2 regions of the Streptomyces sp. NPDC107765 genome follow, and region 1 is predicted to be linked to the other one. Evidence: riboswitches for the same ligand, from Rfam matches in the RefSeq annotation. Region 1 holds a riboswitch; the other holds the start of a gene.
The links. Region 1 has a riboswitch for ZMP and ZTP ahead of ACZ7MX_RS06985 (serine hydroxymethyltransferase). Riboswitches for the same ligand answer to the same signal wherever they lie in the genome.

Region 1 (5,066 bases):
CTCGACAACGGCGGCGGCACCGGCTCCACCCTCTGGATCGAACCCGCCTGGAAGATGCTGCTCTCCAACAAGGCGCTGCTGGCGATCCTGTGGGAGCTCTACCCCGGCCACCCGAACCTGCTGCCCGCCTATCTGGACGGGCCGCGCGAGCTGGCGCACACCCGCGGCTACGCCGCCAAACCGCTGCTGGGCCGGGAGGGCGCCGGCGTCACCCTGCACCAGCCGGGCGACGAGCCGGTGCTGCGCGGGCCCGACGACCCGTGCTGCTACCAGGAGTTGGCGCCGCTGCCGGACTTCGACGGGAACCGGGTGGTGCTGGGTGCCTGGGTCGTCGAGGACGAGGCGGCCGGCCTCGGCATCCGCGAGTCGGCGGGACCGGTCACGGACGAGTACGCCCGCTTCCTCCCCCATGTGATCCGCTGAGCCGGCCTTTCCCCGTGCGACCCGCCGAGCCGGTCCTTCCGCCCTGTGATCCGCCGCGCCGGACGGGCTGGCGCGGGGCTCGGCACGGGCCTGGCCTGGCACAGCGAGCGGCCAGGGCCTCGCGCCCGCCGCCGGCCGCCCGCTGCACGTCCGCCGCCCCCTCGCGCCCCCCGCCACGCCGTTCCTCACACCCTCCTGTCCCTCCCGTCCCGCGCCCTCCGGCAGGCCCCCCGTCACGCCTCCAGGACGTCCCGCAGCCGTTCCAGCCCCCAGTCCAGGTCCTCCTTGCTGATCATCAGGGGCGGCGCGAGCCGGATCGTCGCGCCGTGGGTGTCCTTGACCAGGACGCCGCGTGCCATCAGCTGCTCGGAGACCGCGCGCCCGGTGCCGCGGGACGGGTTGACGTCCACGCCCGCCCACAGTCCGCGGCCGCGCACCGCGTCCACCGTCCCGCCGCCCACCAGCAGCCCCAGCTCGCTGTGCAGGTGCTCGCCCAACTCCGTTGCCCGTTCCTGGTATTCGCCGGTCCGCAGCATCGCGATCACCTCCAGCGCGACCGCGCAGGCCAGCGGGTTCCCGCCGAACGTCGAGCCGTGCTCGCCCGGCGCGAAGACGCCCAGCACCTCGCGGGAGGACACCACCGCCGACACCGGCACCACCCCGCCGCCCAGCGCCTTGCCGAGCACGTACACGTCGGGCACCACGCCCTCGTGCTCACAGGCGAAGGTCCGGCCCGTGCGGCCCAGCCCGGACTGGATCTCATCGGCGACGAACAGCACGTTCCGCCGCCGGGTCAGCTCGCGCACGCCCGCCAGATAGCCGGGCGGCGGCACCCGTACGCCCGCCTCGCCCTGGATCGGCTCCAGCAGCACCGCGACGGTCCGCTCGTCGACCGCCGCCTCCATCGCGGCCAGGTCGCCGTAGGGGACGATCTCGAAACCGGGGGTGTACGGGCCGAAGCCGGCGCGGGCCTCGGGATCGGTGGAGAACGAGACGATGGTGGTGGTCCGGCCGTGGAAGTTGCCGTCCGCGACGACGATCTTCGCCCGGCCGTCCGGGACGCCCTTGACCTGGTAGCCCCATTTGCGGGCCGTCTTCACCGCGGTCTCCACCGCCTCGGCGCCGGTGTTCATCGGCAGCACCAGTTCCATCCCGCACAGCTCGGCCAGCCGGGTGCAGAAGTCGCCGAACCGGTCGTGGTGGAAGGCGCGGGAGGTGAGGGTGACCCGTTCCAGCTGGGCGCGGGCGGCGGCCAGCAGCCGCGGGTGGCCGTGCCCGAAGTTCAGCGCGGAGTACCCGGCGAGCATGTCCAGATAGCGCCGGCCCGTCACGTCCGTCATCCAGGCACCCTCGGCGGTCGCCACGACCACCGGGAGCGGGTGGTAGTTGTGCGCGCTGTGGGCTTCCGCGGCGGCGAGGGCGGCTGCGATGCCGGGTTCCGTGGCGGCTGCGGTGCCGGGTTCCGTGGACGTCACCGTGACTCCGTTCCGGTAGACCGTACGGGGTGTATGGAGTGAGTTTCCCTATATGCCCCTCTATATTGCCCCGCAGGCGGTTCGTCCGGAAGCCGCCAGGACGGTCGGGTGGTGCCGGCACCAGCTTGTGGGGCAGAAGGGGTGTTCCCGGCACCGGGGCGCGCACGGCCGTCTAGACTCGGCGGTGCGCATCGCGACTGGCGTACGGGGAAGCGACCCCGAGGGAGCGCTGCGTGGCCACCACCACGAGGTGTCGCCCCGCCTGGGCACCCCGGGACCACGACCGGACCACCGATCGACCGCCCCGGAGGACGCCATGTCACTTCCGCAGTCCGCGCACGCCCACTCCGCGCACCCGCAGTCCGCATCCCTCTCCCATCCCGCGCTGAGCGCCGCCGACCCCGAACTGGCCGCGCTGGTCGGCGCCGAGGAGCAGCTCCAGGCCGACACGCTGCGGCTGATCCCCAGCGAGAACTACGTCTCCGCGGCCGTCCTGGAAGCCACCGGCACGGTCCTGCAGAACAAGTACAGCGAGGGATACCCGGGCCGTCGCTACTACGAAGGCCAGCAGAACATCGACCTCGTCGAGACCCTGGCCGTCGAGCGCGCCAAGGCCGTCTTCGGCGTCGAACACGCCAACGTCCAGCCGTACTCGGGCTCGCCCGCCAACCTCGCCGCCTATCTCGCGTTCGCCGAGCCGGGCGACACCGTGCTCGGCATGGCGCTGCCGATGGGCGGCCACCTCACGCACGGCTGGGGCGTCTCGGCGACCGGCACGTGGTTCCGCGGCGTCCAGTACGGCGTACGCGCCGACACCGCGCTGATCGACTTCGACGAGGTGCGCGACCTCGCCCGCAAGGAACGCCCGAAGATCATCTTCTGTGGTGGTACCGCCGTCCCGCGCACCATCGACTTCGCCGCGTTCGGCGAGATCGCCCGCGAGGTCGATGCCGTCCTCGTCGCGGACATCGCGCACATCGCCGGGCTGGTCGCGGGCGGCGCCCACCCGTCGCCCGTCCCGCACGCGGACGTCATCTCCACCACCACCCACAAGACCCTGCGCGGACCGCGGGGCGCGATGCTGATGTCCCGGGCCAGCCACGCCAAGGCCGTCGACAAGGCGGTCTTCCCCGGTCTGCAGGGCGGCCCGCACAACCACACCACGGCCGCCATCGCGGTCGCCCTGCACGAGGCCGCCGCCCCGACCTTCCGGGAGTACGCGCACGCCGTCGTCGCCAACGCCAAGGCGCTCGCCGAGGCGCTGCTCGCCCGCGGCTACGACCTGGTCTCCGGCGGCACCGACAACCACCTGGTGCTGATCGACCTCACGTCGAAGGACGTCCCCGGCAAGGTCGCGGCCAAGGCCCTGGACCGGGCGGGCATCGTCGTCAACTACAACACCGTCCCCTTCGACCCCCGTAAGCCCTTCGACCCCTCCGGCATCCGCATCGGCACCCCCGCGCTCACCTCCCGCGGCCTGGGCACGGACCGGATGCCGCAGGTCGCGGAGTGGTTCGACCGCGGCGTCCAGGCCGCGGCGAAGGGCGACGAGGACGCCCTCACGGTGATCCGCACCGAGGTCGCCGAGCTGATGGCGGCCTACCCGGCGCCGGGACTGGCTGTCGGGGAGTAGGCGGCCGTGGGGGAGTAGACGGCCGGGGGATCACCGACCGCCGGGAATCCTCGACCGCCGGGGATCACCGACCGCCGGGAATCCTCGACCGCCGCCGAATCCCCGACCGCCGGGGAATACCCGCCCCCACCTGCACGTTGTGGCCCCGCAGGGGGCCTCGCCATCCCCTAGGGGATGTGTTCGAGAACCCCCTGCGGGATCACCCCTACGAACCCCCACCCTCACCCCCGAGGCCCGCCCCCGCCCCCGCGCCCACCGGACGCCCTACCGCCCCCCGCGACCTGAGACAATCAATCCCATGGCTCTCGAACGTCCTCGTGTGCTCTCCGGTATCCAGCCCACCGCCGGCTCCTTCCACCTCGGCAACTACCTCGGCGCGGTGCGCCAGTGGGTGGACCTCCAGGAGTCCCACGACGCCTTCTACATGGTCGTCGACCTCCATGCGATCACCGTCCCGCAGGACCCGGCGGAACTGCGCCGCAACACCCGGATCGCGGCCGCCCAGCTGCTCGCGGCCGGCCTCGACCCGGAGCGCTGCACGCTCTTCGTCCAGAGCCACGTGCCCGAGCACGCCCAGCTCGGCTGGGTCATGAACTGCGTCACCGGTTTCGGCGAGGCCTCCCGGATGACCCAGTTCAAGGACAAGTCGGCCAAGCAGGGCGCGGACCGCACCACCGTCGGTCTGTTCACCTACCCCGTGCTGATGGTGGCCGACATCCTCCTCTACCAGGCTGATCAGGTCCCGGTCGGCGAGGACCAGCGCCAGCACCTGGAGCTGACCCGCGACCTCGCGGATCGCTTCAACACCCGCTACGGCGACACCTTCGCCATCCCCAACCCGTACATCCTCAAGGAGACGGCGAAGATCTTCGATCTTCAGGACCCGTCGATCAAGATGAGCAAGTCGGCGTCCTCGCCCAAGGGCATCATCGACCTGCTCGACGACCCCAAGGTCACCGCGAAGAAGGTCAAGAGCGCCGTGACGGACACCGACACGGTGATCCGCTTCGACCGCGAGGCCAAGCCCGGCGTCAGCAACCTCCTCAGCATCCTCTCCACCCTCACCGGCACCGCCATCCCGGACCTGGAGAAGTCCTACGAGGGCAAGATGTACGGCGCCCTCAAGACGGATCTGGCCGAGGTGATGGTCGACTTCGTCACACCGTTCCGGGACCGTACGCGGGAATTCCTCGACGACCCCGAGACGCTGGACTCCCTGCTGGCCAAGGGCGCGGAGAAGGCCCGCGCGGTCGCCGCGGAGACCCTCGCCACCACCTACGACCGGCTCGGACTCCTGCCGGCCAAGCACTGACGGAACGGTCCGCGCGGCCCGCCCCGGCCGGCCGCGCGGACCCCGCCGGGGCCGCCGCCCCCACTCACGGGGGCACAACGGCCCGGCCGTCCGAGGGCCGGGGACGCTCCCCGTCAGGGGTGCGCACCCGGCACACTAAGAGGGTGCGCGAGCGCGCCGCACACACGTCAGGAGGGAGAGGCCAGTGGGGACCGTAACGCTGGGCGTTTCGATCGCGGTCCCG
Region 2 (5,066 bases), on a different contig from region 1:
TCAACGGCGTCCTGGCCATCGGCGACGACGTCGCCACCGTCGCCGCCCACCTCCAGCAGCAGCGCACCGGCTGACGGGCGGACCCACCGGGCCGCCCGGCCGGCCGCGCCCTCAGCCGGCCTGGCTGCTGTCCTTCAGGCTGCCCCAGCCGTGCCAGCGCTCGACCTCGATCCAGGCACTGACCCGGCGCCGGTCCCGCTGCGGATACGGCTTGCCCAGATAGCGCTGCGCCAGCCGGTCGATGTCGGTCAGGTGCGCGTCGTCCCGGAGCTCGGACACCCGCCCGATCAGGGTCAGATGGGTGTACCAGTTGCCCTCGTCGAGCACGGTCAGCGTCACCCGCGGATCGTCGCGCAGGTGCTGGAGCCGCTTGCGGCCCTCGTCCATGTTGACCAGCACCCGGCCGTCGTCCCAGAGGTACCAGGTCGCGGTGGACACCGGCTGGCCGTCGGACCGCAGGGTGGTGATCACCGAGGGGTTGGGCTTGGCCAGCATCGTGGTGGCGGAAGCGGGAAGCGGTGGTTTCGACATCTCAAGCCCTCATCAGTTCGTGGTGGCTGCCGTCCCGGACGCCGTGCGGCGGCGCTCCGGCTCCTGGCGGAATCATGACGTCAGCGGAGCGGAATGTTCCGGAGGCGGGCGGCGTTCGGATTCCTGATCATGCGTCTGCCCGGTCCGGCCCCGGACCCGATGAGGAAAGGACCGCCCATGCCGCTCCCGTCCACCACCCCAGGCGCCGCACCGCCGCCCCCGGGAGAGCCGACGCGGGGCGACGAGCTGCGCGGCCGGGTCGTCGTCCTCATCGGCGGCGCCAGCGGCATCGGGCTGCGGGTCGCCCACCAGGCCGTCGCGGCCGGCGCCCGGGTCGTCCTCGGCGGCCGTACGCCCGACAGGCTCGCGGCCGCGGCCGAGGCGCTCGGCGACGCCGCCGACTGGCACCCGGTCGAGGTGACCGACCCCGGTTCCGTCGCCGCCTTCTTCGGCCCGCTCGACCGCGTCGACCACGTCTTCACCACCGCCGCGAACTACCGCGTCGGCCCGCTGCGTGAGCTCAGCGACGAGGACGCGGCGAGCCCCTTCACCTCCAAGTTCTGGGGCCAGTACCAGGTCGTCAAGCACGCGGCGCCGCTGCTGTCCGAGGACGGCTCGGTGGTGCTGATGTCCGGCGCCGCGGGCGCCCGGCCCCCGGCGCCCGCGCCCGCCTACGCCGCGTGCAACGCCGCGATCGAGGGACTCGCCCGGGGTCTGGCCGTCGAACTCGCCCCGGTCCGCGTCAACGTCGTCTCGCCCGGCACCGTCGACGGCAACCTCTGGGCCGGGCGCCCGGCCCAGGACCGCGAGGCCGCCTTCGCGCAGTACCGCAGGGACACCCTGCTGCACCGGCTCGGCACCGAGGACGAGATCGCGCACGCGGTGCTGTTCCTCTTCACCAACCGCTACATGACCGGCTCGACGCTCTACCCGGACGGGGGGTACACCCTGCGGTGAGGCCCGGCGGCCGCGGTGGAATCCGGCATCCGGGACCCGGCGTCAACACGGCGGACCGCTCGGGCGGTCCGCCCGCCCGGCGTCCCGCCCGCCGCGGCTCAGGCGTCCTGGTGCGCGGGCCGGGCCGCCGGCACCTGCCGCCGGGGCGGCAGCACGTCGGGCGCACGATGCGGCCGCAGCGCGGTGAGCGCGGTCTCGGTCTCCTCCATCAGGGCCCGGTAGGAGACCAGCCGCTGCCACTCCGGATCGGCGACTCCGGGTACCGTGGCCGAGCGCTCCGTCCACAGGCGCACCAGCGCCGCGTAGACGGGGGTCTGCCGGGTGATTTCCGCGGTGATCCAGCGTGGCGTGGCCGCGGGGCGGGGGAGGAACGTGTGACCGTGACCTGCGACGGTGCCGGAGGTAGGGGCGCTCATGGCCGTAGAAACGATTCTTCCGGCCTGGGGTCACTGCGTATTTTTGCGGCTGCCCGCACAGGAGTCCCGGCGGCATGGGGTTAAACCCCTCGAATATCACCTCATGCAGTGATCTATGGCCGGGAAGCGGACCAATCCGGACGAAAAAACGTTGTCGCTGTCATGGAACCGAGGGAGTTGTGGGAGCGCCACGCGGTACTCGCACAGGCGTTTTGCAGCAGCGATGACGAGGTCCGCCGGACGCAGGGACTCCTCGACGAGGCCGAGGCCCGCCGGTCCCGGACCCTGGCAGCCTTCGCCGTGACCGTCGGCAGCGACGCGGTGGTGGCGGACCTGCTCGGCCTGGACGAGCGCGAAGTGCGGCTGGCCCGCCGCACGGTGGGCAAGGACGACGCCCGCGCGGTCGCCAAGAGCCTGCTCGCCGAACAGACCCCGGCGCGGGAGCAGACCACGGTACGCGAGCCGTCCCCCGACCGACCGGCCGCCGCGCCGACCGCCACCCGGCCCGCACCGGCACCGGCCGCCCCGGACCGCCCCGCGGCGGACCGGCCCGCGCCCACCGGGGCCACGCCCGGCACCCCCGCCGGACAGACCGGCGCGTCCCCGGTCACCCACGACCCGGCCTGGGCGCCGGCCCTCGACGCGGTCCTGATGACCAGCTGGCACACCGGGGTCGACCTCACCGCACTCGCCACCGAACTCGGCCTGGACGTACGGCTCCTGGTCGCCCGCGCCCAGCAACTGTCCACGGAGACCCGCCCCGCCCCGGCCGCGCCGCCCGACCGCACCGGCCGGCACCGGAGAATGGCCACCCTCCAGCCCTCCCCACCGACCGATGCCGGCCCGGCCGCCTGGCGCGAACGCGCCGACCGGCCCGCGTGGGACCAGTACGAACACGACACCTGGAAACAGCAGCCGTACCAGCAGTACCAGTCGTACGCGACGGCCCATCCCCAGCACACCCAGTACGCCGCCTCGGCCACGTCCACCGGCTACCACCAGTACCCCACCCACCAGCCCCACCAGAATCACCACAGCCACCAGGCCCACCAGCACCCCCACGACAGCCAGACCACCCAGACCGTTCAGACCCTCCACAACGGTCAGCAGCTCCAGCACGGGCACGAGCACTACGCCGGGTACCAGGACGTCCAGGAGTACCCCGGGTACGAGCCCCCGCCGGCGCCCTCCGCACCCCCCACCTGGGACGCCAACGCCATCACCGCCGCCCAGCACGACTGGGACGGCATCCTCAGCCAGTGGGAGGCCACCACCCCCACCACCCCGCCCCTGTCCGCACCGGGGCACGGAGCCACCTGACCGGCTCGCCCTCCGCCCCCGCGGCTCCTCACCCGTTCGGGTGGGCCGTCGTCTAGAGTGGACGGCGGGCCGTGACTGGCGCTTGGGTGGGGCACCACCGGGGAGCGGCCCGGCCACCACGGTCACTGCCGCGCGCCTGGGCGATCCACGACGACGCCCAGGAGTACCCGATGTCCCCGACCGCCCGCCTCATGGACGGCACCGCACTGGCCCGCCGGATCATCGAGCAGGCCGCCGAGCGCGCCGCCGCCCTCACCGAGCAGACCAGCCAGGCCCCGTGCCTGGCGACCGTCCTGGTGGGGGAGGACCCCGCCTCGGTGACCTACGTCCGGATGAAGTGCAACCGCTGCGAGAAGGCCGGCATCCGCTCCCGGCACGTGGCCCTGCCCGCCACCACCACGACCGGTGAACTGGTCGACACCCTCACCGCGCTCTCCCAGGACCCCGGGGTGCACGGCATCCTCCTCCAGCACCCGGTCGGCCCGCACATCGACGAGCGCGCCGCCTTCGAGGCCATCGCCCCCGAGAAGGACGTCGACGGCGTCACCTACCACTCCTTCGCCACCATGAGCTTCGGCGCCGAGGGCTTCGCCTCCTGCACACCCGGCGGAATCCTCCGGCTGCTCGACCACTACGGCGTCGAGCTGGCCGGCAAGCACGCCGTCGTGGTCGGCCGCAGCGCGATCCTCGGCAAGCCGGTCGGGATGCTGCTGCTCGGCCGCAACGCCACCGTCACGTACTGCCACTCCCGCACCACCGACCTTGCCGCCCTCACCCGCCAGGCCGACCTCCTGATCGCCGCGGTCGGCCGGCCCCGCCTCCTCACCGCCGACCACATCAAGCCCGGCGCGGTCGTCATCGACGCCGGCTACAACCCCGGCAACATCGGCGACGTCGACTTCGACTCGGCCGCCACCCGCGCCTCCCTGATCACCCCGGTCCCCGGCGGCGTCGGCCCCATGACCATCGCCACCCTCCTCTCCCAGACCGTCGACGCCGCCACCCGCCAGCTCAAGGGCGCCTGACCCCGGAAGACCTCCGCAAGGCCGGTCCGCCCGGCCGGACGTGATCCCTCCGAGCCGCCTGCCCCGCAGTCGCCCACGGCGCTCCGTGCGCCCTGCGAGGCAGGCGTGCGCCCGGTCAGCGGTTTCAGAGCTGGAGCGACTTCGTCTGCAGGAATTCCCTCAGGCCGTGCGCGCCGAGTTCTCGTCCGACGCCTGATTGCCGGTAGCCGCCGAAGGGGGCGAGGGGGTTGTACGCGCCGCCGTTGACGGTCACTTGGCCACACTGCATCGCGCGGGCAAAGGCGATCGCCTGCTTCTGATCGGCCGCCCAGACGGACCCGGCGAGACCGTAGTCGGAGTCATTGGCAATGCGCAGGGCCTCCTCCTCGTCCTCGTACTTCAGGAACGAGAGCACGGGGCCGAAGATCTCTTCCCGCGCGATGCCCATTTCGGGAGTGACGTCGGCGAAGACGGTGGGACGGACGTAGAAGCCCTGGTCGCGGTCGTCAGGAGCCTCCGGGCCACCCGCGACGAGACGGGCGCCCGCTGCCAGGCCCCTGCGGATGTGGTCGCGGACCCTTTCCCGCTGGGCGCCGCTCACCACCGGGCCCAGACGGCAATCGGGGTCGGCCGGATCACCGGGACGATAGGCGGCGATCTCCTTGACGGCGAGGCGCACCGCCTCTTCGTAGTCAGCGGCGCACACCAGCGTGCGCGTCAAGGCATTGCAGGACTGCCCGGCGTTGCGCATGACGTCGGCGACGTTGGCGCGGACGGCCCGGGCGAGGTCGGCTCCGGGGAGGATGACATTGGCGGACTTCCCGCCGAGCTCGAGAGC

Region 2: another riboswitch for ZMP and ZTP. It lies ahead of ACZ7MX_RS31515 (bifunctional 5,10-methylenetetrahydrofolate dehydrogenase/5,10-methenyltetrahydrofolate cyclohydrolase); the one in region 1 lies ahead of ACZ7MX_RS06985 (serine hydroxymethyltransferase).

The regions. Positions count from the first base shown of each region.
Region 1 is NZ_JBVKBL010000002.1:551,839-556,904, reverse strand. Features, by position in the region: gene ACZ7MX_RS06995 (glutathionylspermidine synthase family protein) at 1-423, shown strand, start outside; gene rocD (ornithine--oxo-acid transaminase) at 657-1,898, opposite strand; ZMP/ZTP riboswitch at 2,082-2,173, shown strand; gene ACZ7MX_RS06985 (serine hydroxymethyltransferase) at 2,215-3,531, shown strand; gene trpS (tryptophan--tRNA ligase) at 3,830-4,843, shown strand; gene ACZ7MX_RS06975 (2'-5' RNA ligase family protein) at 5,028-5,066, shown strand, end outside.
Region 2 is NZ_JBVKBL010000016.1:36,095-41,160, reverse strand. Features, by position in the region: gene dacB (D-alanyl-D-alanine carboxypeptidase/D-alanyl-D-alanine endopeptidase) at 1-74, shown strand, start outside; gene ACZ7MX_RS31535 (PPOX class F420-dependent oxidoreductase) at 112-531, opposite strand; gene ACZ7MX_RS31530 (SDR family oxidoreductase) at 709-1,488, shown strand; gene ACZ7MX_RS31525 (hypothetical protein) at 1,587-1,904, opposite strand; gene ACZ7MX_RS31520 (hypothetical protein) at 2,067-3,224, shown strand; ZMP/ZTP riboswitch at 3,286-3,373, shown strand; gene ACZ7MX_RS31515 (bifunctional 5,10-methylenetetrahydrofolate dehydrogenase/5,10-methenyltetrahydrofolate cyclohydrolase) at 3,395-4,249, shown strand; gene ACZ7MX_RS31510 (aldehyde dehydrogenase family protein) at 4,374-5,066, opposite strand, start outside.